Regions from separate parts of the Veillonella sp. AF13-2 genome, predicted to be linked through region 2. Evidence: riboswitches for the same ligand, from Rfam matches in the RefSeq annotation. Region 2 holds a riboswitch; the other holds the start of a gene.
What was found. A riboswitch is a leader RNA that binds a small molecule or an ion and turns the genes downstream of it on or off. The one in region 2 is predicted to bind thiamine pyrophosphate.
Positions count from the first base shown of each region.

Region 1: it holds a riboswitch for thiamine pyrophosphate, as region 2 does, so the genes downstream of both, thiC (phosphomethylpyrimidine synthase ThiC) here and thiW (energy coupling factor transporter S component ThiW) in region 2, are expected to answer to the same signal.

Region 1 is NZ_QTMT01000003.1:409,899-425,233, forward strand. It holds gene DWV85_RS07785 (hydantoinase/oxoprolinase family protein) at 1-92, shown strand, start outside; gene DWV85_RS07790 (histone deacetylase) at 82-1,506, shown strand; gene rph (ribonuclease PH) at 1,670-2,425, shown strand; gene DWV85_RS07800 (XTP/dITP diphosphatase) at 2,427-3,002, shown strand; gene DWV85_RS07805 (YfcE family phosphodiesterase) at 3,069-3,566, shown strand; gene speD (adenosylmethionine decarboxylase) at 3,644-4,426, shown strand; gene DWV85_RS07815 (NADP-dependent malic enzyme) at 4,692-5,897, shown strand; tRNA gene DWV85_RS07820 (tRNA-Pro) at 6,278-6,354, shown strand; tRNA gene DWV85_RS07825 (tRNA-Gly) at 6,365-6,438, shown strand; tRNA gene DWV85_RS07830 (tRNA-Arg) at 6,544-6,620, shown strand; gene DWV85_RS07835 (hypothetical protein) at 6,701-7,627, shown strand; gene DWV85_RS07840 (ATP-dependent Clp protease ATP-binding subunit) at 7,938-10,091, shown strand; TPP riboswitch at 10,169-10,276, shown strand; gene thiC (phosphomethylpyrimidine synthase ThiC) at 10,354-11,658, shown strand; gene thiS (sulfur carrier protein ThiS) at 11,682-11,879, shown strand; gene DWV85_RS07855 (thiamine phosphate synthase) at 11,884-12,159, shown strand; gene DWV85_RS07860 (5-oxoprolinase subunit PxpA) at 12,339-13,106, shown strand; gene DWV85_RS07865 (NRAMP family divalent metal transporter) at 13,248-14,444, shown strand; gene pxpB (5-oxoprolinase subunit PxpB) at 14,519-15,262, shown strand; gene DWV85_RS07875 (biotin-dependent carboxyltransferase family protein) at 15,249-15,335, shown strand, end outside.
Region 2 is NZ_QTMT01000003.1:283,266-298,600, forward strand. It holds gene glmS (glutamine--fructose-6-phosphate transaminase (isomerizing)) at 1-1,636, shown strand, start outside; gene trpS (tryptophan--tRNA ligase) at 1,693-2,679, shown strand; gene DWV85_RS07150 (hypothetical protein) at 2,716-3,192, shown strand; gene DWV85_RS07155 (amino acid ABC transporter substrate-binding protein) at 3,452-4,264, shown strand; gene DWV85_RS07160 (amino acid ABC transporter permease) at 4,388-5,044, shown strand; gene DWV85_RS07165 (amino acid ABC transporter ATP-binding protein) at 5,197-5,952, shown strand; gene DWV85_RS07170 (hypothetical protein) at 5,961-7,232, shown strand; gene DWV85_RS07175 (universal stress protein) at 7,402-7,848, shown strand; gene DWV85_RS07180 (metalloregulator ArsR/SmtB family transcription factor) at 8,034-8,324, shown strand; gene DWV85_RS07185 (AEC family transporter) at 8,384-9,373, opposite strand; gene modA (molybdate ABC transporter substrate-binding protein) at 9,743-10,531, shown strand; gene modB (molybdate ABC transporter permease subunit) at 10,785-11,453, shown strand; gene DWV85_RS07200 (ATP-binding cassette domain-containing protein) at 11,462-12,088, shown strand; gene cytX (putative hydroxymethylpyrimidine transporter CytX) at 12,072-13,256, opposite strand; TPP riboswitch at 13,309-13,414, opposite strand; TPP riboswitch at 13,496-13,590, shown strand; gene thiW (energy coupling factor transporter S component ThiW) at 13,655-14,134, shown strand; gene thiD (bifunctional hydroxymethylpyrimidine kinase/phosphomethylpyrimidine kinase) at 14,134-14,967, shown strand; gene thiM (hydroxyethylthiazole kinase) at 14,981-15,335, shown strand, end outside.

The DNA.
Region 1 (15,335 bases), 130 kb from region 2:
ATTTCCCTGTGGTAGAGGGCTGGCAATCTATGGAGCGTTTAATTACGGTGAAAGTACAACTAGCGGCGGGGGTGAAACACTATGTGGAATAAAGGTTTATCCTATCGTGAGCGTCATGGCCTTATAGAAAAGAATATAAACACGAAACTGAATGACGACGTGAATTCTACTATTGATAAAGCTAAATATCATCACAGTTTAGGTCTTGTCTTTTTCCCTGCGTTTGACTGGAAAATTTCTGAAACACATCCTGAACGACAAGAGCGTTTACTCTATACGCGTGATCAAATTGTAGAAGAAGGTTTGTTAGATATACCGAATATTAGAGAATATAATCCAATAGTAGCTGATTGGGATACAATAGAGCGGGTTCATGTTGGTGTTCCAGATTTAGAGTCTTGGGTGACTGAAGCTCATCGAGTATCTGCTGGAGGTGCTATTGCGGCAGCTGATGCGGTCATGCGCGGTGAAGTAGATCGCGCCTTTGCATTGGTAAGACCACCAGGTCACCATGCGATGGCTATGGTTCATGGTATTCGTGGCTTCTGTACGATTAATATTGAAGCCGTTATGATTCAACACATACGTCAAACCTATGGAATCAAACGCGTTGCCGTAGTAGATACTGATGTACATCACGGTGATGGTTCTCAAGATGTGTTTTACCATGATCCTGATACGTTGTATATTAGCTTCCATCAAGATGGACGTACTTTATATCCTGGCACAGGCTTTATGGATGAATTTGGTGGACCTCAGGCCATCGGTGGTAACATCGATATTCCACTACCGCCTGGTACGGGTGACGAAGGCTTGATGAAGGTCATGCGTGAGCTTGTATTGCCTATCCTTGAAGAGTTTAATCCAGATATCGTCATTAACTCGGCTGGGCAAGATAATCACTTTAGCGATCCATTAGCCAATATGCAGGTAACTGCAAAAGGCTATGCAGAGTTAGTCGATTTATTACAAGCCGATATAGCAGTCTTAGAAGGGGGATATTCCGTACAGGAAGCATTGCCATATGTGAATACAGGTATCATTTTATCCATGGCAGGCCTTGATTACAGCAAGGTCGTAGAACCTGCCTTTGACCCTGTTAAATATAAACAAAGTCAAAGTGTAACAAATTATATAGATGAGCTTATCGCTAAGTGGAAGGTACAATGGGCTAATCGATATCGTATAGCAGAAGAAGAACGTGCTGGTGTAGGTGATATTTGGTCAAATCGTTACAATGTGTATTACGATGAAACGGGCGTACAAGAGGAGCGCCTTGAAAGGGTGCGCATGTACGAAGACAAGGTAGGCTGGCATAGCGTGCTTTCACGAGGACAATACGGCCCGTATGGGCCGCAAAGTGTATATGCGATGTTCATCCCTTGGCAAGCAGATAAAGGGACGCGTCAAGATGCTATCGCAGAAGCAAAACGAGCTAAAGCAGAAGGGGGAGCTAGCCGTTACGTTGTGGTAGATCCACTTGGTGACGGACAATATGAACTATAATGTTAATCTTTGTAAATGATAAGGTGAGTTATCATGTTAGAATCGTAAATTATAATATGATTCGTAATGCTGAAAAATAGAAAAATTATGATATAATATAAGAAATAACGCCCCTTTGTGTAAGGGGCGTTCTAATATTTAGTTTTAGAATGGTGAGGTTCCTATGCGCAGTGATAATAGAACAGCGGGTCAATTGCGACCTATTAAAATAACACGGAATTTTACAGAGTATGCAGAAGGTTCTGTACTTATTGAGTGTGGTAAGACCAAGGTTATCTGTACAGCTACTGTTGAAGATTCTGTGCCACGCTGGCTAAAAGGTTCTGGGCAAGGATGGGTAACTGCGGAATACTCATTATTGCCACGTTCTACGCAAACTCGCGTGAGCCGTGAGGCTGCAAAGGGAAAACAAACAGGACGGACTGTAGAAATTCAACGCCTTATCGGTCGTGCATTGCGTGCTGTTGTGGACCTTGAAGCATTAGGAGAGCGTTCTATCACTATCGACTGCGATGTGATTCAAGCGGATGGTGGTACACGAACAGCCTCGATTACCGGTGCCTTTGTAGCCCTCGTTGATGCGGTGGACTTCACCTTTGGCGGAGCTGGCAAATTTCCAATTACTGACTTCTGTGCAGCCATCTCCGTAGGTATTGGTCCAGATGGTCCTATTACGGACCTTTGTTACGAAGAGGATAGTGCCGCCATTGTAGATATGAATGTAGTCCGTACCGGTTCTGGTAATATGGTTGAAGTACAAGGCACAGGTGAACACGGTACATTTAATCGTGATGAGCTCAACGCTTTACTTGATTTAGCAGAGGCTGCTACAGATGAGCTCATGGCTAAACAACGTGAAGTACTTGGTGCGACAGCAGATAAAGTAGGTAAAGAGTATCCTACAGCTCCGGAGGTATAAAATGGAACAAATTGTGCTTGCTACAGGCAATAAAGGGAAAATTCGTGAGTTCTCTGAGGCTTTTTCCCATTTATCTATCGATTGTGTACCTGTAAAAGCTGTGATTTCCATTGAGGAGCCTGAGGAAACTGGTACAACCTTTATGGAAAATGCTCTGTTGAAGGCTCGTTACTATGCGAGGGCTACGAATCGCCCATGCCTTGCTGATGATTCTGGCATTACTGTCGATGCCCTCAATGGTGCACCAGGTGTATATTCTGCGCGTTATGCAGGTCGTCATGGTGATGACAATGCAAACAACGAGAAGTTAATTCGTGAAATACAAGGGAAAAGTAACCGTACAGGTCATTATGTATGCGCTTTAGCGCTTGTATATCCTGATGGCCGAGAAGTTACTGCGGAAGGCTATTGTGATGGACTCGTTCAAGATGAGCCAAAAGGGGAGAATGGCTTTGGCTATGATCCGTACTTCTATGTGCCTGAGTTTAAAAAGACTATGGCAGAGTTAAGTATAGAAGAGAAGGAAACGATTAGTCATCGTGGCCGTGCACTACGTGAATTAATTAACAAACTTTGATATTTTCGAACTATATGGTATAGTTCATATAAATATATAATATAGTGGCATTAGAGATTAAATACAATGAAACGAATTGGCATTTTAAGTGACACTCATGGGTATCTAGAGGATATCGACCTCGTTTTGGCTGCTACCGCTGATCAAGACATCGATATGTGGCTTCACGCTGGTGATTTTGGAGATGACGCACGCTATATGCAGGAACATACGGATATTCCTGTATATGCTGTACGTGGGAACAACGACCGTGTGCAACCGCTTGAACCACGAGAGCAATTAATTCCTCTTGAAGATACCTATATTTACATGACACATGGTCATGAGGTATCATATTATAATCGAATACAAAAATTGATTGAGTTAGGAACTGACATGGGTGCACGACTCATCGTGTCCGGTCATAGCCATCATCATGGGGAGGTTCGTGCCCGTGATGCGGTATTTGTAAATCCTGGTAGTATTTCTTTGGCTCGTGATCGCTCCGGTGGTACCTTTGCCATCGTTATCTACGATAATGGACAGTTTGATGTAGAGTTTGTGTATAAACAAGATATTGTTTAGTTATATGGTGAAAGCTTCGGTTTTGAAACTTTCAAAAGGAATAGTAAGTCTATGCATGGAAAGGGTTATGACATATCATGGATACACCAGTTAAAGCAAAGCCTAAAATGAAGTTATATGGTTTTAACAATCTCACGAAAACATTGAGTTTTAATATTTATGATATTTGTTATACTCGTACGGAAGAAGAGAAAAAACAATACATTCAATACATTGATGAAGTATACAATGCGGATCGTTTAACAGCTATTTTGACGGAAGTTAGCCATATTATTGGCGCTAACATCCTTAATGTAGCGAAACAAGATTATGATCCACAAGGTGCGTCTGTTACAATTTTGATTTCTGAAGAGGAAATTGAAAAAGAAGATGTAGTTATGCATCTAGATAAATCGCATCTTACTGTACATACGTATCCTGAAAGCCATCCGCACAAAGGGATTAGTACATTCCGTGCCGACATTGAAGTGTCTACATGTGGACAAATCTCTCCGCTAAATGCACTGAATTACTTAATTCAAAGTTTTGACTCTGATATTCTTACCTTGGATTATCATGTACGTGGCTTTACTCGGGACGTGTCTGGTAAGAAAATTTATATTGATCATCGTATCAATTCTATTCAAAATTACATCAGTGCAAAAACTCGCAACATGTACAATATGATTGATGTAAATGTATATCAAGAAAATATTTTCCATACAAAGATGATGTTAAAAGAATTTGATTTAGATAATTATCTCTTTGGCATCACTGAGTCAGAGTTGAGCGATCGTGAAATCAAGCAAATTAAACATCAATTAAAACAAGAAATGATGGAAATCTTCTATGGACGCAATTTGCCATCTGTAAAAGCTTAAAGACAGCTTTTATAACATTGTTGTGACAGCTTTTATCGTATAATACGAAGATAGACTTGAAGTAGATAAGCCTTATATGGTTTATCTACTTTTTTATAATTTACTTTATTAATACTGGAGCTTAATGATAGTTGTTTTTAAAATTTTCGAGAAACTATATCGAAAAAACTTGAATTATGATTTAGCATTTTGTATAATACAATTAGTTAAAGGTATAAATTACCGACTCTAAAGAGTCCGAGTGTATCCACAAAGGAGAATTGTTATGGACGTACGTGAATTAGCTGTACAAAAAAAACGTGAATTAAAAGGTTTCCTTACTGTAGGAACTAAATATGAATTAAAAGACGCTCATGATTTATCTGTAGCTTACACACCAGGTGTAGCAGAACCATGTTTGCGTATTAAAGATAATGAAGCAGAATCCTTCGAATTAACTTGCCGTTCCAACATGGTTGCCGTTGTATCTGACGGTACTCGTGTACTTGGTCTTGGTGATATTGGCGCTGCAGCAGCACTGCCAGTAATGGAAGGTAAATCCTTATTGTTCAAAAAATTCGGTGATGTAGACTGCATTCCATTGGTTGTAGATACAAAAGATGCTGATACATTGATCAATACAGTAAAATTGTTGCAAAAAAACTTTGCTGGTATAAATTTGGAAGATATTTCCTCTCCTAAATGCTATGAAGTTGAAAATCGTTTGAAAGCAGAGTTAGAAATCCCTGTATTCCACGATGACCAACACGGTACTGCTATCGCATGCTTAGCAGGTGTAAAAGGCGCTCTTCGTTTGGTTAAAAAGGATTTAGCTACTGCTAAAATCGTTGTAAACGGTGCTGGTGCGGCAGGTGCTAATATTGCTCGCTTATTATACCTTGCAGGTGCTCGTGATATTACATTATTGGTATCCTCTGGCGTATTGCATAAAGACTACAAACGTCTTGACTCTTTACAAGCTGAATTAATCGATTTACTTAAACTTGAAGAAAAACATGGCGATTTGGCTGAAAATGCTAAAGGTGCTGATATTCTTCTTGGTGTATCTGCAGCAGGTGCTTTTACAAAAGAAATTTTGGAAAGCTTAGCTGACGATGCAATTGTATTTGCAATGGCTAACCCTAATCCAGAAGCAACATATGCTGATATGAAAGCTGCTGGTATCCGTGTTGCTGGTACAGGTCGTTCCGATGCTCCTAACCAAATCAACAACGTAGCAGTATTCCCAGGTGTATTCCGCGGTGCTATCGACGTTCGTGCGTCTCAAATCACTGACGAAATGAAATTAGCTGCTGCTGACGCTTTGGCTCACTTGATTCCTGATAGTGAATTGAACGAAGAAAACGTAATGCCATCCGTATTCGATCCTCGCGTAGCTCCAGCTGTTGCTAAAGCAGTTGCTGAAGTTGCTGTAAAACAAGGTATTGCTAAAAATCCTCAAGCAATAGAAGATGGTAGCTACGAAGGTTAATTTATTTGCTTTACTAGCATTTTATAATCTTATATAACCATAGAACAATACAACATGCACCTCGAAAGGGGTGCATGTTTTTATATGATCGATTAAGTATATGATTGGCTTTATACTATTAGGGCGAATAATCTATAGATTAAAATGATATAGAGGCGTAGGCGTATAGGATAATAGAAGTAAGGATAGATATATATTAAAGAATGTATTAATGTATCAGTAAAAAAATTAATGAAGTTGTAAAAAAGTACTTGTCACTAGTTTCTATCAATGATATAATAATTTTCGTTGCAGAGCGATACTTGAAAGAGTAAGAACTCAGCAAGAGTAGTGGTTGACATCAACTACCGGGTTTGCTATAATAGCAAAGTAATTAATGACGGGGCATAGCGCAGTTTGGTAGCGCACCTGGCTTGGGACCAGGGGGTCGCAGGTTCGAATCCTGCTGCTCCGACCATTTTTTATTTGCGGGTGTAGCTCAATGGTAGAGCCCCAGCCTTCCAAGCTGGTCGCGAGGGTTCGATTCCCTTCACCCGCTCCATTTTTTTTTGCCTTTTTTAGGGTATACTAAGATAGGGTGTAGTTGACGATACATAGTACATAATTTATACTATAATAGATAATTCCATATATAGGTAATCCACATGGTTCAGTAGCTCAGTTGGATAGAGCAACGGCCTTCTAAGCCGTGGGTCGGGGGTTCGAATCCCTCCTGGATCACCAAAGAAATAAGCGGATAGTTCGTAATGAGCTATCCGTTGTTTATTTGAATTTATAATAGCCTGTGTAAGGATGGTGGTAATTTGGCATATGTACGTATAAATTTAATTGGTGATTTTGAGGATAAGCTCGTGAATAAGGGGCGTTCAATAGGTCTTGAACTACAAAATCTTGATCCATCATTAGCGTCTATTCGAGTTTTAACCTATTTAAGAAAAACAGGAAATAGTTTACCTAAAAAGATAATAAAGTCAAAAGATTTTGATAAATCTATTCCTGTAGAATTGGCTGATAATGTTCATTCATTAATTAATAAAATTGAAAATGGAGTCGATTTGACGCCATATTTAAGTAAGAATAGTATTATCTTAAATAATGATGAGAAATTTGATTATTTATTTAATGATTGGGGGATATTACATTTACATTTGGGTAAGGAGTTTGAAGCTAAAAATCCTAAATTTATAAAGAGAACTGGTCCTCTTTTATTTATAATTCCATATTTTGATAAAGTATATCTTCTCTCTGTATTTAATCATCGTGATAATGTTTGGTCTAAAAAAATATTAGTACAAAAAGTATATGATAATTGGCCGGAGCTTCTTCATAAATTTGATGATATTATTGGTTTGCCAACTGAGATTTCAGATGATGATCGGCAGCTGCTTAGAAAAGCAGGTATAAATTCAGCTATAATAGATATTAAAGACTCTAAAAATGGAGAGAAAATTTTTGTCTCAATGAATGGGTTAGGTTATTCTACTATTGGGGATCCAATTGTTGATATACAATATTACAATAAAATAGTAAAAAAACTAAAAAAGCTTCAAGAGATTATAAAAAATAGAATATATCTTTCTCCTCTAATATATGAAACTTATAAAGAACAGTCTGTTGTTTACCTTATATTAAATTTTGATTTAAAGAAAAGACGTTGGCAAGTAAGGGATTTAATTACAGAGAATATTTTTTGGGAAGATTATAGTAACCTATTAGCTATTTTAAATTAGATATAGATTCATATATTAACAATATTTTTATATTGAGCTTCTGAAAAAAAGACCATTCATCGAATGGTCTTTTTGCATTTATAATAAATCACTCAAAAGTTCAGCTTTAATCGCATCCTATAAATTCAGTATTTATCTACATTCTTTCCTCATAATTCGAATTAGTCAAAATAAAAGTCAAAAAATTACGTTTTGATATATTGACTTTTTGACTTTTAAAGGTTATTATAATGTCGTAGGGTAAATAAACCCAGTAAAAATAGTATTAGTCAAATAGTTAAACTCTATGATGTATGAGGGGGTAAAATATATGAACAACAACTTTAACAACTTTGGTAATGAATTTTCTAGCATGAATGATTTGTTTAATCAATTGATGGGTAATATGGGTGGTTATTCCACAGAACGACGTAGTTATAAGATTAATGGTCGCGAAGTAACTCCAGAAGAATTTGCGTTTTATCGTCAAACTGGTCGCTTACCATCTAATGAAGAAATGCAAGCTGCTCAAGCTGCGCAACAAGGTAAAATTAAACAAGATGGCATCCTTGCTCGTTTGGGGACAAACTTAACTCAACAAGCTCGTGATGGTAAACTTGATCCTGTAATTGGACGTAATAAAGAAATCCAAGAAACAGCAGAAATCTTAGCACGTCGTACTAAAAATAATCCTGTACTTGTAGGTGATGCTGGTGTTGGTAAAACTGCAGTAGTAGAAGGCTTGGCACAAGCTATTGTAAATGGTGATGTTCCAGCAGCTATTAAAAATAAAGAAATCATTTCTATCGATATTTCCGGATTGGAAGCTGGTACTCAATACCGTGGTTCCTTTGAAGAAAACATTCAAAATCTTATTAAAGAGGTAAAAGCCGCTGGCAATATTATCTTGTTCTTCGACGAAATCCACCAAATTTTGGGTGCTGGTTCTACCGGTGATGGTCAAGGCTCCAAAGGCTTGGCAGATATCTTAAAACCTGCCTTGTCTCGTGGTGAAATGACTGTAATTGGTGCTACAACACAAGATGAATACCGTAATACAATCATGAAAAACGCGGCTCTCGCTCGTCGTTTTAATGAGGTAAAGGTAAACGCGCCATCTGCAGAGGATACTTTCAAAATCTTACAAGGCATTCGTCCATTATACGAAGCGCATCATAATATTGAATTGCCAGATGCGGTGTTGAAAGCAGCTGTAGATTATTCCGTACAGTATATTCCACAACGTAGCTTGCCTGATAAAGCTATTGATTTAATCGATGTAACAGCAGCTCACTTGGCATCTCAACATCCTGTAACAGATATTAAAACATTGGAAGCAGATATTGCTGATGCTAAAGCAAAACAAGAGGAATATGCTCAAAAAGAAGACTATGAATCTGCAATCAATGAAAAAATGCGTATTCAAAAGTTACAAGCAGAGCTTGATAACCATACAGAAAATCAAAAGGTAGTGGCTAAGGTCAACGATGTAGCAGAAGCCGTTGAAAGAATGACAGGTATCCCTGTATCTCAAATGGGGGCATCCGATATCGAACGCTTGAAAGACATGAAATCTCGTTTAGAAGCTCATGTAATTGGTCAGGATAAAGCAGTAGAAGCCGTATCTAAAGCAATTCGTCGTAACCGTGCAGGCTTTGACGAAGGCAACCGTCCAATTGGTAGCTTCTTATTCGTAGGTCCTACTGGCGTTGGTAAAACAGAATTAGCTAAACAATTAGCTCTAGATATGTTTGGTAACAAAGATGCAATCATTCGCTTGGATATGTCCGAATATAGTGATCGCACAGCCGTATCTAAATTAATCGGCGCTACAGCTGGGTATGTTGGTTATGAAGATAACTCTAACACATTAACTGAACGCGTACGTCGTAATCCTTATTCCATCGTATTATTCGATGAAATCGAAAAAGCAGACCCTCAAGTTATTACATTACTTTTACAAGTATTGGACGATGGTCGCTTAACAGATGGTCAAGGTAACACAGTAAACTTTAAAAATACTGTTATCATTGCTACATCCAATGCAGGTTTCGGTTATGGTAATGACAATGATGATGAAAATAAAGTAGATGTAATGGAACGCATTGCTCCATTCTTCCGTCCAGAGTTCTTGAACCGTTTCAACGCAGTTATCGAGTTCAATCAATTGAGCAAAGAAGATTTGAAAAAAATTGTAGATTTGATGCTTGATCAAGTGAATAAAACTTTAGCCAAAAAAGATATCACTCTTGATGTATCAGATGAAGCTAAAGAATTGTTGATGGAACAAGGGTATGACAAAACTATGGGCGCTCGTCCATTACGTCGTGTTATCGAATCTGAAATCCGCGATAATGTAACTGATTTCTACTTGGATCACATCGATGCTAAACACTTGCTTGCCGATGTTAAGGATGGTCATATTGTAATCTCTGAAAAAGCAGATTCCGATGATAGCAAAGACCAAGATAAGGCTGAGAAATAAAGAATAGACGTAAAAGTGTCAGAATAATCATTTGACAAATCTGAATAAAGTAGTAATATTAATAGCATAATTATATAGTGAGTATGCAAGGGAGCCTATTATATAGGCTGAGAAAGGGCTGCGAGCACCTGACCTTTATACCTGATCGGGATCATGCCCGCGTAGGAAGCACGCTAATACTTAATATGGGTATCGATCATTTTGTTCGATACCCATTTTTGCATACCTAACTATATATGTCTTTTATATAGGAGGATGTAAAATGTTTATGACTCAATTGGAATCTGCTGTGGCTGGTGTAGTTACGAAGGAAATGAAAGTAGTTGCGGAAAAAGAACGTATGGATGAAGAGGTATTACGTTCACTAGTGGCAGCAGGAAAGGTTGTTATTCCTTGTAACAAGCAACATACTAGTATTTCGCCTGAGGGGATTGGCAAACGCCTTAGAACGAAAGTCAATGTTAATTTAGGTACATCGAAAGACGTTACTGATTATGATAGTGAAATTGAAAAGGTTAATCGAGCTATTAGACTTGGCGCAGAGTCGATCATGGATCTTTCCACTCATGGTGACACTCGTATTTTTAGACGTAAATTAATTGAGACATCGCCAGTAATGATTGGTACGGTGCCTATTTATGATAGTGTCATTCATCATCAAAAAGATTTAGGTGAATTAACAGCTCAAGATTTCTTGGACACTATCCGATTACACGCTCAAGATGGTGTAGATTTTATTACTATCCACAGTGGTATTATGAGAAAAACAATAGATCAAATCAAGAATCATAAACGGTTGCTTAATATTGTTAGCCGCGGAGGCAGTTTGGTATTTGCATGGATGAGCATGACAGGCCATGAAAATCCATTCTATGAATACTTTGATGAAATCTTAAAGATTTGCAAAGAATATGATGTTACTTTGTCTTTAGGTGATGCTTGTCGTCCAGGTTGCTTGGCGGATGCAACTGATGTGTGCCAAATTGAAGAGCTTGTAAGGCTTGGTGAATTGGCAAAACGAGCGAAACAATATGGTGTACAAGCTATGATTGAAGGACCTGGGCATGTACCTTTACATCAAATACAAATGAATATGGAAATACAAGAGTCCTTGTGTGATGGAGCGCCCTTCTATGTGTTGGGACCGCTCGTAACAGATATTGCTCCTGGTTACGACCATATTACAGCTGCCATTGGTGGTGCTGTAGCAGGTATGCATGGGGCGTCATTCTTGTGCTACGTTACACCAGCGGAACATTTAGCCTTACCAAATGCAGATGATGTAAAAGATGGAATTATGGCTTTCAAAATAGCGGCGCATGCTGCAGATATTGCTCGTGGTATTACTAATGCAAGAGATATAGACGACATTATGGCTAAGGCGCGTCAAGTTCTCGACTGGGAAGCACAATATGCTTGTGCCATTGATCCGGAACGGGCTCGTTCTATTCGTGAAAGTAGAGCACCGGAGGAAGACCATAGTGAAACCTGTTCTATGTGTGGCAAATTCTGTGCTGTACGCAGTATGAATAAAGCTTTACAAGAAGAATATATTGATATTTTATAAGCTTTTTCATATGGGAGGTCATTATGGATTTGATTGTTAATGGAGAGCCAAAGTATGTTGTAGGTGAGCAACTTCATTTGATTCTTGATGAATTAGGCTATTCTGGTAAACACTTTGTAGTTGAGCTTAATGGAGAGATTCTTAGTAAGGAAGCATATACAACCACTAAATTAACGGCTGCTGACAGATTAGAAATCGTTAGCTTTGTAGGAGGTAATTGATATATTGGATACATTTACTATAGGTAATATTGGGGTAGGGCCTATTTTTTCTACACAAACAAAACCCAATGCTAATCCTGTAGGAATTTCTTATATATATTGGGCAAAGCAGTTTAGTAAGGCTCCCATTGTTGCTGTTGGGGGCATTAAAACCACAAATGCTGATACCGTTTGGCAAGCGCATCCCGATTTTATTTGTGCCGTTTCTGAAATAACAGAATCGGATAATATACAAAATACTATTTATGAGCTCATGATGGGATATAGTAGGGTCAGATAAAAAAGAGTATACATACAAACCACAAGATTTTAATCTTGTGGTTTTTGTATTTATAAAATAATTTTGTAGATTTGATAAATATCCTTGCTAAGATATAGGTTTATTTAGTATAATCGTATCATTAAATTCGATATTCTATAGAATTTATAAAATAAATGAAGATGGAGAGGTAATAGTATATGTCTCATTATGTAGATTTAAATAGTGATTTAGGCGAAAGTTTTGGTAACTATACATTAGGCATGGATAGTGAAGTATTAAATCACGTAACAAGTGCTAATATTGCTTGTGGTTGGCACGCTGGAGATCCTCTTATTATGGATGCGACTGTTTGTATATGTAAAGAAAAAGGAGTTGCCGTAGGGGCGCATCCTGGTTATCCAGATTTGATGGGATTTGGTCGTCGTGCGATGGCAGTAAGTCCTGCTGAGGCAAAAGCCTATATGATGTACCAACTAGGTGCACTTCAAGCTTTTTGTGATAGTTATGACATTACTTTACAGCATATGAAACTACATGGTGCTTTTTACAATACAGCCTGTGTTACGCCTGTACTAGCCGATGCAATTTTAGATGGTTTACAAGCGGTAAATCCTAATATCGCGATCATGGTATTGAGTGGTAGCTATATTGCTCAAGAGGCACAGCGACGAGGTATTCCTGTTATACAGGAAGTGTTTGCCGATCGTGGCTATACAGAGGAGGGAACATTGGTCCCTCGTACAGAAGTAGGTGCTTTCATTAAAGACCCGCAAGAGGCTTTAGACCGAGTTCTTATGATGGTTACAAAGGGTAAGGTTGTTACTAATACGGGGAAGATCATTGATATTGTGGCTGACTCCATATGTGTTCATGGAGATAATCCTGAAGCGATAGCTTTCACAAGATATATTCGGGAGGGGCTTACAAAAGCTGGTGTAACGGTGGCGAATTTTCAACACCGATAACGCTATTAAATACATTAAAATAAATGCTTAATTAATACCAACAAAAATGCAAATATAAGTATTAAAAGTAAGTATTACATGTAAGTATGAGCTTTAAGCAATAAGTATGGCATCAATTAATTATTATATGTGGAGGTTCCTATGAAACCAATTACAGGTAAAGCGAGTTTCTCTGTCCTACTAGGGGCAGCTTTCTTAATGGCCACGTCTTCCATTGGACCTGGATTTATGTTACAAACGGCAGCATTTACAAATGAGTTGAAAGCAGACTTTGCATTTGCTATCGTCGTATCCGTTATTTTTTCTATTATTGCACAGCTTAATGTGTGGACGATTATTGGTGTATCCCAAATGCGTGGTCAAGATATTGCGAATAAGGTATTACCAGGCCTTGGTTATATAGTGGCATTTTTAATTTCTCTTGGCGGATTGGCTTTTAATATCGGTAATATTGGTGGTGCCTCTATGGGCCTCAATATTATATTTGGAATTGACACAACAACAGCGGCCGCTATTAGCGGTATCTTGGGCATCTTATTATTTACATCCAAGAAGATGGGTGGTGTTCTAGATAATACGGCTAAAGTACTCGGTACGGTTATGCTTGTCCTTATTGCTTATGTAGCCTTTTCAACAAATCCTCCAGTAGGTACAGCAGTAACTCATGCGATAGTACCTACGAATTATCCGTGGCTTGCTACGATAACTCTTATTGGAGGAACCGTAGGTGGTTATATAACATTCTCTGGCGGTCACCGCCTTATTGATGCTGGTATTACAGGTCAAGAACATTTAAAGGATGTACGTCGTGCAGCGATTATGGGCATGTCTGTTGATGCGCTAGTTCGTATATTATTATTCTTAGCTGTTCTTGGTGTGGTATCTATGGGATTTGTACTAGATGCTAAGGATCCAGCTGGTTCTGCTTTTCTTTTAGGAGCTGGTGAAATCGGGCATAAATTATTCGGTATAGTGTTCTTCTGTGCCGCATTGACCTCTGTAGTAGGGGCTGCCTACACATCAGTATCCTTCTTAAAAACATTGTTTAAAGTGGTAGAACGAAATGAAAAATTGACTATTATGGCATTTATCTTTATTTCCACATGTATCCTGATTTTTATTGGTAAACCAGCATCTCTATTGATTTTAGCTGGTTCTGTAAATGGGTTAATATTACCTGTTACATTGGCAGTTATGCTTGTCGCAACTCATAAATCTGAAATCGTAGGAACATATAAACACAATAAACTTTTATATTATACAGGGTGGATTGTAGTGCTCGTAACATCTTACATTGGTGTTACATCTTTAAAAGGTATTGCTAAGTTACTAGGTTAATTAATTATCTGTGAAAGCACCATTACGTTCGTCTTGAATGTGATGGTCCTTTCTAGTTATAGCAGGAGGTACATATGAAACCTACAATTTCACCTGTAGGGGATTGCGCTATCTCTATTGATTTTGGTCAAGCAATCGATCCAAAGATTAATCGACAAATCCGACAAGTTATAGAGCAGATTAAACTCTTACAGCTAGATGGAATTATTGAACTAGTTCCTACATACTGTGCATTGCTTGTTCAATATGATGCAATGGTATATACGTATTCCGACATTTGTAGAACTATCAATCCTATATTACAAGAATCTGTAACAGACAGCGCAAATGAACGTGTTACGATTGTTGAAATCCCGACCATATACGGTGGCGAGTATGGTCCAGATCTAGGCTTTGTAGCCTCTCATAATCATATAAGTGAAGCTGAGGTTGTATCCATTCATAGTGGTACTGATTATTTGGTTTATATGTTAGGTTTTATTCCTGGTTTTACTTACTTAGGTGGAATGGATCCTCGCATTGCAACGCCGCGGTTGTCTTCGCCAAGAACTTTGATTCCTGCCGGGTCTGTAGGTATTGCAGGAGAACAGACTGGCACATATCCATCAGATTCTCCAGGGGGATGGCAGATCATTGGGCGCACACCTGTGACTATGTATGATATGTCTAAAAAACAAGCTGCATTATTAAGAGCAGGGGACTACGTTCGTTATGTGCCCATCGATGATACTGAATTTTATCGCATCAAATCCTTAGGTTCAGCTTATATTCCTGTTGTACATGAAGTAGAGGTAGGTGATTTGCGTGGCTTTAAATAGTTTTAAGAAAGCTTCAATCCACGTAGATGGACCAGGGATGTATACAACGATTCAAGATGCAGGACGAGTCGGC
Region 2 (15,335 bases):
AACTGTAGGCATTGGTCATACACGTTGGGCTACACATGGTCGTCCATCCGATATGAACGCCCACCCTCATGCATCTGAAGATGGTAAATTTGCTGTTGTACACAACGGCATTATTGAAAACTACATGCCTTTGAAAGAAGAGCTCCTTGCAAAAGGGTACCATTTCAAATCTGAAACTGATACAGAAGTTGTAGCTCATTTGTTAGAGGATATGTACGATGGCGATTTCGTGGGCACAGTACGCCGCATGCTAGCTCGTGTTGATGGTGCGTATGCTCTTGAAATCATCTGCTCCGATGAGCCGGATAAAATCATTTGTACTAAAAAAGAAAACCCATTGGTTATCGGACTTGGCAAAGGTGAAAACTTTGTCGCATCCGATATTCCAGCTATCATTAACTACACACGTGATACATACATCTTGAGCGATGGTGAATTAGCTATCGTAACTCGTGATAATGTATCCGTATTCGACCGTGAAGGTAACCCTGTTGATAAAGAAGTATTCCATGTAAACTGGAATGCGGAAGCAGCAGAAAAAGGTGGTTATGAGCATTTCATGTTGAAAGAGATTCATGATCAACCTAAAGCTGTTCGCGATACATTCGGTACACATATCGCTGAAGATGGTAAAACAGCAATCTTTGATGAGCTAAATTGGACTGCTGAAGATGTAGCCGCTTTCAATAAAATTCTCATCGTTGCATGCGGTACTGCATACCATGCAGGTCTTGTAACAAAACAATATATTGAAAACTTGGCGCGTATTCCAGTTGATGTGGAAATAGCATCTGAATACCGTTACAGCAACCCGTTGACTGATGATAAAACATTATGTATCGTTATTAGTCAATCTGGTGAAACATCCGATACATTGGCGGCTTTGAAAGAAGCTAAACGCCTTGGCGCCAAATCATTGGCCATTACCAATGTTGTTGGTTCCAGCATTTCTCGTGAAGCAGATAACAAAGTTTACACATGGGCTGGCCCTGAAATTTCTGTAGCGTCCACAAAAGCGTATACTACTCAATTAGTAGCGGGATTGTTGTTCGCCGTATACCTAGGTCAATTAAATGGTAAATTAAATCCAGCCTTAGCCGAAGAAATTCTTAGCGGCGTTAAAAACTTACCATCCTTGATTCATGAAATCTTTGAAGTAGACGAAGATATGAAAGCTTTTGCTAAACATTATGGCTTCAAATCTGATGCATTCTTCTTGGGCCGTGCTATCGACTATGCAGTAGCGATGGAAGGTGCTTTGAAGTTGAAAGAAATTTCTTACATCCACGCTGAAGCATATGCTGGTGGCGAATTGAAACATGGTACATTGGCTCTTATCGAAGAGGGCGTACCTGTTATCGCATTGGCTACACAAGAGGATGTTTACGATAAGATGATCAGCAACATCCGAGAGGTAAAAGCTCGTGAAGCTATTGTAATCGGTATTGGCATGAAAGGTGACGAAGAATTATCTAAACACGTAGACCACACAATTTATGTGCCTCGTGCGAATAAATTTATCGCTCCAATCTTAGCAGTTGTACCATTGCAACTATTGGCGTATTATGCAGCAATTACACGCGGTGCAGACGTAGATAAACCACGTAATTTGGCTAAATCTGTAACCGTAGAATAATATATAACCAACAGTGCTTTGGCACTGTTGGTTTATTTCAATATAGGGAGACTATTATGGCAGTTATATTTTCCGGCATCCAACCAAGTGGGGAGTTAACACTTGGTAACTATTTGGGGGCTTTACGTAATTTCTTAGACTATCAAGATACTGATGAATGTTACTATTGTATCGTTAACCAACATGCGATTACGGTACCGCAAGATCCAAAAGAATTATTTCAAAACACTCGTAATTTGGCTGCATTGTACCTTGCGGTTGGCCTTGATCCTAAAAAGGTAACATTGTTTGTTCAATCTGAAGTACCTGAGCATGTTAAGCTCGGTTGGGTTATGCAATCTATTAGCTATGTTGGCGAATTAGAGCGTATGACTCAGTACAAGGATAAGTCTCAAAAGCAAGGGGATTCTATTCCAACTGCATTGCTTACGTATCCACCGTTGATGGCGGCAGATATTTTGCTATATGGTACGAATTATGTTCCTGTAGGGGAAGACCAAAAGCAACATCTCGAGTTGACTCGTAATTTAGCAGAGCGTTTTAACCGTAGATTCGGTGAAACTTTTGTAGTACCTGATATCAAGGTCGGAGAAGGTGGCGCTCGCGTTATGAGCTTGCAAGAACCAACTAAGAAAATGAGTAAATCTGATGATAACCAAAATGCTACAATCCGTCTTTTGGATGCACCAGATTTAATCGTGAAAAAGTTGAAACGAGCTCAAACTGATTCTGATAATGCGGTTCGCTATGATAAAGAAAATAAACCTGGCATCTCTAACTTGATGGGGATTTACTGTGCTATTACAAAAGACAGCTACGAATCTATCGAAGAAATGTATGCTGGTAAGGGTTACGGTGTATTTAAATCCGATATTGCCGATCTATTAGTAGCAACCCTTGAGCCAATTCAACAACGTTACAATGAATTGATTACAAGTCCTGAGTTGGATGTAATTCTCGATGAAGGGGCTGCTAAGGCTCATGCTAAAGCGAGTCAAATGTATCGTAAAGTAGAGCAAGCTATGGGCTTGTGCCGTAAATAAAATCATATAGTAGACTTTCAATTTGTGAGGTAAACCATGACGAAACAAGAGGCGATGGAACGCTTTTTATCAGGTGCCGTACAACAGAGCTTAGAAATACATCGTGGTATACAATGGACCGGTCGCATCATCGGTCTAGTTGCGTGTGCGTTGATTGTAAAATATATGCCCTCAGACTGGGCGGAACGTGTATGGTATTATCTGTTGTTGCTCGTGATATTATGGACCCTTCATAGATTAGGTGAAAGTCAAGCTTTTATCTGTGAAAAGGGCCTCGTGTTAAAACGTAGGCCTTTTTCTGTGAAAGAATACTTTCACAGTTTATTCTATGGGGATGAATATTTCGTCTTTGTTGATTATGAGCATATTATTGGATTCACTGAGGAATGGCGTGAGTTGCAAGCAATGAATGGTCATGGTGGGATCTATGTGATACCACTTGATCTGCATCAGGTGGCGTATAAGGATAAAATGGCGATGATTGAGGCTATCCATAAACATACGCAGTCATAAAGTGTAAGTACGAAGCGTCATATAATATAGGCATACATAAATATAAATATAGGACTACAGAAACATAAAGCAAATGAATCTAGAATCATAAACTATATATGTGGAGAGTCTGTAAAATAAAAAATGCAAAATTCATCGAATTAACTATTTACAACTTTAACAAACTAAAGTATAATACAATCATTAAGTACGGAATCTAAATCTGTATTGAACATATTATTAAGTAGTAAATGGGCGATAATCGCCGTGGAGGATAGTTATGAATTGGAAAAAGATGATGGCCGTTGGCCTTGCAGCCGTGTCTATGATGGCATTTGTAACAGGTTGTGGTGGTGACGCTAAAAAAGCTAATACAGAATTGCCTAAGAAAGTTGTTATCGGTTTAGATGATAGTTTCCCTCCAATGGGCTTTAAAGATGAAAAAGGTGAAATCGTTGGCTTTGATATCGACATGGCTAAAGAAGCAGCTAAACGTGCTGGCATGGATGTAGAGTTCAAAGCTATCGACTGGTCTAGTAAAGAAGCGGAACTAAAATCAAAAAAAATTGATGCGTTGTGGAATGGCTTAACAGTTTCTCCTGAGCGGGAGAAAAATATTTTGTTCTCCAATACATATATGAAGGATAAACAATATGTCATTGTTCGTAATGACGATGATTCCATTAAAGGTAAAGCCGATTTAGCTGGTAAGGTAGTAGGCGTGCAACAAGCTAGTACTGGTGAAGCAGCATTGCAAAACGACCCAAGCGGTAAGACGGTTAAAGAAACAAAATCCTATGCGGATTTTGTAAGTGCATTTATGGATCTTGGTATTGGTCGTGTTGATGCGGTTATTGCTGACGGTGTAATCGCTCGTTATCTTATGACAAAAGAACCTGGTAAATACAAAATCGTAGAAGGTACTGACTACGGCGTTGATAATTTCGCTGTTGGTTTCCGCAAAGATGATACTGCTTTGCGTGACAAAATTAATGGTATCTTAGCTGAAATGAAAAAAGACGGTACTGCTGATAAAATTGCTGAAAAATGGTTAGGCTCAGGCGCAGACTTAGATAAGAGCGATGCTAAATAGTACAATTCGTGATATACTAATAGTACTATGGTCAGTAGGTACAACTGATAATTAAAGAACGAAATGTACACTAGAGAAGCGGCCAGATGGCCCTTCTCTAGTCGTGTTTTGAAGGAGTCTTTCATGTTAGATTATTTATTGCAGATTATCCCAACCATCGCTGATGGTTTAAAGGTAACCGTATCGCTATTCTGTATTGTATGGATTTTATCTATTCCTGGCGGCATTTTAATGGCTATGTTACGCCTATCTAAATTGCCTTTAGTAGATAAGCTTGTCGATGCTTTCGTATATTTAATGCGGGGCACACCGTTGATGCTACAAATTTTATTCGTCTATTATGCATTACCAATCATCACAGACGGTGCCATTCAAATGGATGATGCGACGGCAGCAGTTCTTACCTTCGTATTAAACTACGCAGCTTATTTATGTGAGATTTTCCGTGGGGGCATTCAATCTATCTCTCGAGGTCAGTACGAAGGGGCGAAGGTGCTTGGTTTTACCTATGCACAAACTATGCGTAAGATCATTTTGCCACAAATGTTTAAACGTGTATTGCCTCCTCTTGCGAATGAGACGATTAACTTATTGAAAGATACATCTCTTGTATATGTATTAGCGATGAATGATATCTTGCGTATTACAAAATCTATCGTACAACGTGACTTTGATATTTCTGCATTCCTCGTGGCAGCATTATTCTACTTGATCTTTACCTTTATTTTAACGAATATCTTCAACTACTTAGAACGAAGATTTGCTGTATACGAAGATTAATCTAATTCTATGATAGTTTGTCGTATGTAATGATGTAGCTAGTTTTATAGGTGAGATACTTTTATTTGATGCTATAGATGCGATTTTGTAGATGAGATATCTTTACTTGAGGTGCTGGTTATATACTTAATATGACGACGTAAGAGGTACTTATGACATTTGTAAATATGGAGCGTATTGAAAAACGCTTTAATAATCAATCAGTATTGCGCGATGTGTCGCTTAAAATGAATAGAGGAGAAATCGTTTCTATTATTGGACCTTCTGGTTCAGGTAAATCCACATTTTTACGCTGCTTGGGCCAGTTAGAAACGATTGATGGAGGCTCTATTACCGTTGATGGTACGGTTCTTGCTAGTACTGAAAATGGGGTTGTAAAATATGCTTCTCCTCAAACTCAGCATGAATTATTGCTTCGTATGGGGATGGTATTTCAATCTTTCAACTTGTTCCCGCATATGACGGTATTAGATAATATTATGATTGCTCCACGTATGGTAAAAGGTATGAAAGATGATGAAATCTCACCGATTGCGGAGCAACTACTCAATAAAGTAGGGTTATGGGAAAAACGTAATATGTATCCATCTCGCTTGTCTGGTGGTCAGCAACAGCGTGTAGCTATTGCTCGTGCGCTAGCGATGAATCCTGAAATTATGCTCTTTGATGAACCTACATCTGCTCTCGATCCAGAGCTTACTGGTGAGGTTCTTAAGACGATTAAACAATTGGCGGACGATCACATGACGATGATTATCGTAACTCATGAAATGAACTTTGCTCGAGAAGTATCGGATCGTGTTATCTTTATGGCTGATGGTGTTATCCAAGAAGAAGGAACACCAGAACAAATTTTTAATCATCCGCAGAACGAAAGAACGAAAGCGTTCTTGGATAATATGTTATAGGAGGTTCTATGAAGTTACGTTTATTTGCGGCAACCTTAGCTGTCATGGCTTTGGGAACGACTTCTATTATGGCGGAAGGTTTACAGAAGACACCTGATACACCTTTATCTATTGTGGAATCTCAGAAGGATTCCGCATCTATTTTGCCAGAACAATACAAATCCTATGCTACTAAGATGAACACGGTGGTGAAGGATTACAAAAATGGTTATATGTTCTCGATTCCTTGGCGTGTAGCTGATGGTGTTATGCTAGATATGGATGTGCGTAGTGAAAGCGAACATATTCAAGGGTATTCCTTTAATTTAGCGGGCCCTACGCAAGAGGATTCCTATACAGTATCTTTTACTAAGCGCAATAATACACCGCAAGAAGGAGTATCTCAAAAAGAATGGAATACAACTTGGTATGGTGTACCTATTAAGGGCATGTCTAATGAGGAGTATTTGAATATTTGGCGCCAACATAGCAATAACTTTGAGCATAACGATATTGTTGGTGGGTTCTTTACTAAGAAAGGTGCAGTTTCCGCACGCTGGGATAAGAGTACACCAAAATCTTATGCGGACATGACATCTACAGAGCCGGTTCAGTCTGTATTTGAAGCAGAATTTATCATGGAAAAAGATCCAACTCATCGGTACAATTTGTCTAGCACCTATGCTCCTGTTCGTGCAGAGTTTATGGAGCTAGGTTTGATGGAGCATACAATCCCATCCTTTGAATTGATCAATAAGCGCGGTTCTAATGCTATTAAAGGGGTAAAAAAAATATTAACCGGCACAAGCGATATCAGTGTTGCAGAAGGCATCAAATTTACCTATCCGAAAGGCTTTACCCGTCTTAATGAAAAGGGGAAGATTGCTTTCACTAAACATAATGTACGCCTCGACATTGAGTCCTTTACAATTCCAGTACAAGCTGTTAGCTCCGGCATGCCAACTATGATGGCTAAGCAGATGCTTGGTGATTATTATCTTAAACAATTGGTTGATGTGAACAAGGCCACGATTACTCGTTATGAAACGCATATCATTGACGGTAATGTGATGTTCTATTTGGCGGGCCATATGAAAAATCCAAATACGTCTGATACATCTGTAGCGGAACCAGTATCCTTTGGCGCAACGATTATTCTTGGCAATGAAGGTAATGTGGCAGTAGCTCGAATGATTGGTCCATCCGGTAGTAATCTTGCTACTCAGGAACTTATAGATATATTAGATGGCTTTAAATTGACGACTACACTCAATACAAACCAATCGTCTCAAGTTCTTTAATATACGCATAATATTCTTTTATTTGTATAATTCTGTACGATTTGTGCTATAATGTAATAAATCCTCAGAAAAAAGAGGAGTTTTCCTTGATGGTCTAGAATATATTAGTATAGGCTAAACGATATTTGATCATATCCCCTTTGAGGGATTAGGAATAGGAGGGGTTATTATGGTTACCTACAAAACTATTGTCGTACCTACTGATGGTTCTGAAAATGCTAAACGTGCGTTGGAACATGCTCTCGCTGTAGCGGATCGCAACCAAGCTGAATTGATTGTTGTTCACGTTGCAAATATTGTGTCTGCTATTTCCAATTTTGATCAAACACCAATTTCTGGTGGATACGTATCTGAGCAAATTGCTGAGGATATGGAAGAAACTGGTAAGGAAATTCTTAATGATGTAGTGAAAGAAATTCCTGCAGGCGTAAAAGTTAAAAGTGTTTTCGAAGTTGGCTCCCCTGGTCCTGCACTACTTGCAGTGGCAAAAAAATACAATGCTGATCTCATCGTAATGGGTAGCCGTGGTCTTGGCCCTTTGAAAGGCTTATTCATGGGTAGCGTAAGTAGCTATGTAACTAGCCACTCCACTTGCCCTGTATTAATCATTAAATAATTTATATCTTATATAGATATGATAAAAAAAGAGACTTTGGTTTCTCAAAGTCTCTTTTTTATGTTAAAAATGATATAATGTTTATATGTATGCCATACATATTGGCGTTATACGTTAAGACGTATCGATTAGTGACACAGAAGAGCTACAAAAAAGAATGGATAGGATTGAAAAAGGGGGATTATATGACCGACAAACAAGAATCATTGCTGAAGCTAGCAGAACTGTTTAAAATCTTGGGTGATCCTACACGCCTTAAAATAGTAGAGCTATTACTAGAAAATGAAATGTGTGTTAATCACATTGCAGAAACCATGGAGATGGGACAATCTGCTATTTCTCATCAATTGCGTGTATTGCGTCAAGCACGCCTTGTTACATATCGTAAAGATGGGAAAACAGCATACTATTCTCTAAACGATGATCATGTTGAATGTTTAGTTCGCATGGGGATGGAACACGTAGCTCATCAATAATTACATTTTGGTATCATGAACACATTTCGTCCTATTTAGGAGGGAATGTGTTTTTATATTTAATATAATGGGAAAAGATAGTAAGCAATTGTTACAAATAATGGCATTGTTATAGCTGATAGAATAGTTGTGCCCATAACGATTTGGGTAGCGTATTCTGGGTTGTTTTTCATTTCAATAGCGATGAGTGACATATTAATAGCCGTTGGTACGCTATAGGTTATAATGATGGTTTGTGCCGCTATTGGATGCATAGGGCCGTAGAACATAATGAATAGTATGGTAATACCAGCTGCTATGAGTGGGCTCACAATGAGTCGTAATGTGGTAGCAAGCATGACATCTATCTTAAAGAAGTTTAGTGGTGTTCTGTTAATTTGCACACCTAAGGCAATCATAGCGACGCCAACGAAGGCATTGGCAAATATATTGAGCGGTGCAAAGAAGAAGAGGCCGTGCAAATCAAAAGGGAGTAGGTGGCAAAGTAGTGCCAGTGGAATGGCATATATCATGGGCATGTGAAATACGACTTTTAGTGCATCCTGAGGGGTTAATCGTCCTGCTCCCGCTTGGTAGAAACCGTAGGTATTACTGCTAATAGTTTGGATAATCATGATAGATACAACACTCACTAAACCTAGATTAGCATAGGGTGTAGCACCATCGATGACGTAGGGAATGTTAGTAAATACAAAGATGGCAAGAGCGACACCCATGTTCCCAACATTATTGAACATGACGCAGTTTTTCAGAGTTGCAATCTTAGCCACATCATAACCTTGCATCTTTCCTACTACATCTGAAAGAATGGAGTTTAGTATGAGTACACAAAGCGCACAGAATACAATTTCCAAGGTACCTGAGTTAAGTTTGGCTTCGTACATCGCTCGAAATATAAAGGTGGGCAGCAGTATATAAAAGTTTAGTTTACTCAGTGTATATAGATCGAGTTTAAATTTTCTATCTAATACAAATCCTACCCCTATAAGTACTAGGATAGGTACCATAGAGTTTATAAAGATATGGCCTACTAATTCGAATAGATTCATCATCTCACCTAGAGTTTCTCATTAATATAAAGGCATAGTTTTAATGTATCATATAAATATAAAGCAAATATACAGTTATCTTATATAAGTTAAAAGTGAATAAGCATTATAGAATGTGCTTATTCTTTATAATATTATCATACCATAGTATGTATTTTTTGGGATTTAAAAAATTATTGATTATGATTACTTATCATAATCATCAGAAATATCTATGCAATATGTGTTTTTGGATATACGACTTTAGCTATCGATTTATAGTATAATATGAATATATTGTATATTTTAGTTTAGTGTTAGATTATGTATCTCTAGGGTGAGTAAGCATAGCTTTATAGCATGGGTCATAAGGGATACACAGGAGGAATTATGAAACGAATTTTATTAGTGTTAATGAGCGTTTTCATGCTTGCCTTTTTAGTTGGTTGTGGTAATGATGCAAGTAAACAAGCTGAGTCGGCTAAACCAAGTACATCGGAAAAGATTACTGTACAAGCTGCAGCGAGTCTTAAAGGTGCTCTTACCGAATTGGCAGATGCATACAAAAAAAGCCATAACTTAGCAGATGATCAAATTGCTATTAATTTTGCTGGCTCTGGTACATTACGTCAACAAATCGAACAAGGTGCGCCAGCTAGTCTGTTCATTTCTGCTGACGAAAAAAACATGAAAATGTTACAAGAGAAAGACTTAGTAACTGACGTAAAACCATTTGTAACTAACGAACTCGTTCTTGTAGTTCCAAAAGGCCAACCTAAAGTTGAATTAAATCAAATCGCTTCCGTAAAACGTATCGTGTTAGGTAACCCTGAAACAGTACCAGCTGGTAACTATGGTAAACAGGTATTAACAAAACTAGGCGTTTGGGAACAAGTAGAACCTAATGTAGTGTATGCGAAAGACGTTAAAGCTGTAACCGCTTCCATTAGCCAAGGTGCTGGTGATGTTGGTTTCATCTACAAAACTGATGCTATTGCAGCGGGTGATGCCGTTGAAATCTCTGCTGTAACACCTGCTGACTCTCATGATCCAGTTATCTATCCAATCGGTATTATCAAAAAATATGACAACGCATTGGCAAAAGACTTCTACCAATACGTAATGAGCCCAGAAGGCCAAAAAGTATTAGAAAAATACGGTTTCTCTACTTCTAAATAAGAGTAAAACGCTAGCTTTCAGGGCTAGCGTTTTCTTATGATACAATAGAGACATTATTGGTATTACTAATAACATTATTTCTAAGGGTATGCTATTTTTAACTGTATGTAATTTCTAGCTCATTTGTAGTGATGACTGTTAAATAATCTAGTATATGATATGATTTTAGGCATATAATTTGCTTAAAAATATTTTGGGACTAATGGATATAGCACATATTGTAGAGTTGTTGTGTATAGAAAGGGGGCGTGACATGAGTCCATTATGGCTATCACTATGGGTAGCAAGTATAGCTCTTATCATAGTGATTGTAAGTGGTTTAGCCGCATGTTATTGGATGAATCGCTGTAAATGGAGTGGCATGGCTATTATTGATGCACTTATTACCTTGCCGCTTGTATTGCCACCAGTTGTTGTTGGCTTTGCTCTTCTCATGGTGTTTACGCCAGGCTATGCCTTTGGCGCATGGCTTGAGGCGCATGGGATGAGCGTTGTGTTTGCCGCATCTGGGGCGGTGGTAGCATCTTCAGTTATTGCGTTTCCATTATTTTATCAGACGGTGCGTTCTGCATTACAATCTGTCGATCATAATATGGAGGACGTAGCGCGCACATTGGGTGCTTCAGAGTTACGTATCTTTTTTACTATTTCTGTACCACTCGCTTGGAAAGGCATTTTGACGGGCAGTATTTTAGCATTTTGTCGTGCTATGGGCGAATTTGGAGCTACAATCTTGATTGCCGGTAATATTCCACGGGTAACACGCACCATGCCACTTGCTATCTACTCTTATGTAGAGGCAGGGCAGTACATGGATGCCTTTGAATTAGTTATATATATATGTGTTCTTACATTGGCATTGTTGAGCGGGATTCACCTCATCACAAAGGGGTCCTTGTTCCGGCACATTGATAATAATTAGGAGGTCCGATGATTACATTTTCCTTTACCGTAGCTAGACCTTCTGTGACTGTGAAAGCCGATGGTGTATTTTCTTCTGGTATTACCGTGTTAACAGGCCAATCTGGCAGTGGTAAAAGTACATTTATTAAGTGCATTGCAGGTCTTGTGAAACCGACTACAGGTAGCATTCAATATGATGAAACTATATGGGTTGATCGCGACAAAAAAATCTGGGTACCTGCTCAAGAACGTCAAGTTGGCTATATGCCACAAGGTAATATCGTATTTCCACATTTATCGGTGGAACATAATATTACCTATAGTAAACGAGGCACGTCAGAGATGTGTGACAGCTTATTAAAACGCTTAGGCCTTGAGAAATATCGTAAAACGAAAGCAGGTAGCTTGTCTGGTGGTGAGCAGCAACGCGTTGCATTGGGGCGTGCTCTTTACTCTAAACCAACCATCTTGCTTCTTGATGAACCATTATCTGCACTAGACTGGAATTTACGTAAGCATGTTCGAGAGGATCTTGTTTCCATTATTCGCGAATGGGATGTGCCATGTGTATGGGTTACCCATGATGAAAGCGAAGCCGAAATGGTTGGAAATCGGCACTGGACCTGTGAAGATGGGCTTATAGTAAGGTGTTAGCAGTTTTACTTATGAATCCAACGATGGATGTTACGATAAATGCTATTGTAAAGGCTGGTAGTGTTGCACCTATGGAGCTTTCACTATGCAACATATAATGGTATAAACCTACGGCTATAGCCCAAATCAACCCGCGAACTAGATAAGCCGATAGCGTTTGCACTTGTTGGCGATTGACAAAATAGTCTGCCAACAAGATGGCAATCATTGGAGCAAAGACGGATCCGATGAGATATAGGAATTCTGTAATATCGTCCATCGGATATAGGATGGCTGCAATGGCGCCGACAATGGTTACGATAACAGCTACGCCTTTACTAGATGCTCCATTATAGATAGTCGTACTAGATACGCCAGCTGAGTAAGCGTCCATGAAGGTCGTAGTTACAGTGGAGAAGATAATGACGATGAGTCCTGCAAGACCAAGGCCTGCGTTCATCATAATAGTAATGATAGAGTCCCCACCGCCGAAGATCGCCGCGCTAAGGCCCAAGGTGTACATGGCGACACTCGTTACCGTGTAGATGGTAGCACTTGTTAGTGATGCGGAGAAAGGGCTTTTGCTTTCACGAGTATAATCACTGATGAGAGGTAGCCAAGACAGTGGTATAGCGATTGATAGCTCAAGGGCTGCTATAAAGCTCATATTGCCATTAGTCATGAAGCTACTGTCACTAGGCCATTGAGAAATCATGTGAACTCCCATGTAGAGTGTGAGGCCTAGTAATAAAACAGATACGATAGCTTGAATATAGCCTGTATTGTGGAGACCGATGAAGAGCCATAAAATGACGAGCGCCCCAATAGCAATAGTCCAAATCATAGGAGATAGGGGCGCCAGCTCTTGTAAGGCAAGCATAGCATCGTAAATCATGATACTAGTCCAACCGATTAGTTGGATCATATTTAAAAAGGCAAAGCCCTTTGCCCCTAAGGGACCAAAGCTAAAGGCTGTCGTGTTCATACTGCCTTGCCGCAAACGGCCACCGATGAGTCCTGCTCCAAAGAGCAGAATACCGCCGATGATATGGCCTAAGATGATGGCATATAGTCCTTGAGTGAGGCCTAAGGGTGCCAGATAGGTGCCGGTCATAATCTCCGCTATAGATAGGGCGGCACCAAACCATATCATGGCGAACTGTGGTTGTGTAATGTGTGTATCTGTCATACGTCCTCCTTGCCAGGAAGTCATAGAAAAAGCCGAGCTCATGGGAACTCGGCTTTTAATCCTCTATGTTCCCTACGTTGGCATTATCCAAATCAGGTTATGGGTTAAAGCATTAGCTTACTCTCAGCCCACTCGTGTGAGCACCCCGTTATGGCTTCATTATACGAGGTGGTGGGAGAACCGTCAATTCTTTTGTTGCATAGATTGTATAATGATGTTATAACTAGAGTATAAAAATATATGGCCACTAGGGGTGCTTTTGCTGAGATTGATCATTCAAAACCCTAGACCTGATCCAGATAATACTGGCGTAGGGAAGTGGAATGAAACATAATACCAAACTATTACGAGACCATTCCATTTGAGGTGGTCTCATTTTTTATTTAGTTGGAGGTATTATGAAAAAACTGATTATTGCTAGTATATGTGTGGCCTTGGGTGTCGTCTTATCGACTACGTCGATTCCGATTGGGCCTGCTCGAATTTTTCCATTTCAACATATGATAAATGTGATTTTAGCCGTTGTAGTAGGGACGAGATTCTCTGTAGGTGCCGCCTTTAGTACCTCTTGTTTACGTAATGTACTAGCGCTAGGTTCTCCCTTAGCCTTTCCAGGCAGTATGATTGGCGCTTGGTTATCTGCGTATCTATATAAGAAGTACAATGCCATATGGGCGGCGGCTTTAGGAGAAATCATAGGTACAGGTCTTCTCGGGGCTCTTATTAGCTATCCAATTGCTAACTTCTTACTAGGTAAACCGTTGGCGTTGTTGACTTTGATTACATCCTTCTCCATGAGCTCTATTAGCGGAGCTTGTATTGGCTTCGTGGTATTACAAATCTTATCTCGACGTAATTTGTTACATAAGGAGGCATAATGAAACTACATACAGCATTAACAATTGCCGGTACCGACCCTAGTGGTGGCGCTGGCATTATGGCCGATCTAAAATCCTTCCAAAGCCGCCATGTATATGGTATGGCAGTGGTTACCTCCGTAGTAGCCCAAAATACAACAGGGGTTCACCACGTAGAACACCTATCGCTAGAAAGCATAGAAAAACAGTTACACGATGTATATTCAGATATTCTTCCTCAAGCCGTTAAGACAGGTATGATTGCTTTACCAGAGATGATGGATCTCATCTATCCTTATGTGAGTAAGAACATCCCTTATGTGATGGATCCAGTTATGATTGCCACCAGCGGTGATCGACTTGTATCGGATGAGGCCGTCGATTTCTTAAAATCTAAACTCATTCCGGTCGCTACAGTTATTACACCTAATCGTAGCGAGGCAGAGGTGTTAGCGGATATGTCTATCTCTTGTGAAAGTGACATTACAACAGCAGCTAAGCGTATTTTACATGAATTAGGACCTCGAGTGGTTATTATAAAAGGCGGCCATATTGGAGATGATGCTACGGATTATGCTTTCACCAAAGATGGAGATGTGCGTACGTGGACAAGTCCTAAATATGATACTGTTCATACTCACGGTACGGGTTGCACCTTCTCGGCGGTTATTACGGCAGAGCTCGCCAAAGGGCGTGATGTAATGGATGCAATTGGCATTGCAAAGAACTATATTTCCCTTGCGATTAAGCATAATCCAGCACTTGGAAATGGCTGTGGACCTGTTAATCATATGGCTTATGGGTTATTGGTAAATGGCCCTCAAACGATGGATGAACTTTTGAAAAATGACTAGAGGAGATAGTTATATGACCTACAACAATCCAAATATAAATGGTTCAAATTGGTCCGAACTGAATATATTAGAGTCTCTACGCAAAAAAAATCCTCTTGTTATTTGTATTACCAATGATGTGGTGCGGACCTTTACAGCTAACGGTTTGCTAGCCATCGGTGCATCACCCGTGATGAGTGAGTGTAGCGAAGACTTAAAAGACCTTATCGTTCATGCTTCTGCACTGCTCATCAATATTGGGACCGTTACACCAGATAAGGTTACTTATTACAAAGAGGCTGTTAAATTAGCGAAGGCTCATGAGGTACCCATTATACTAGACCCTGTGGGTTGTCACGCCGGGGCTTATCGATTATCTGTTGTTTTAG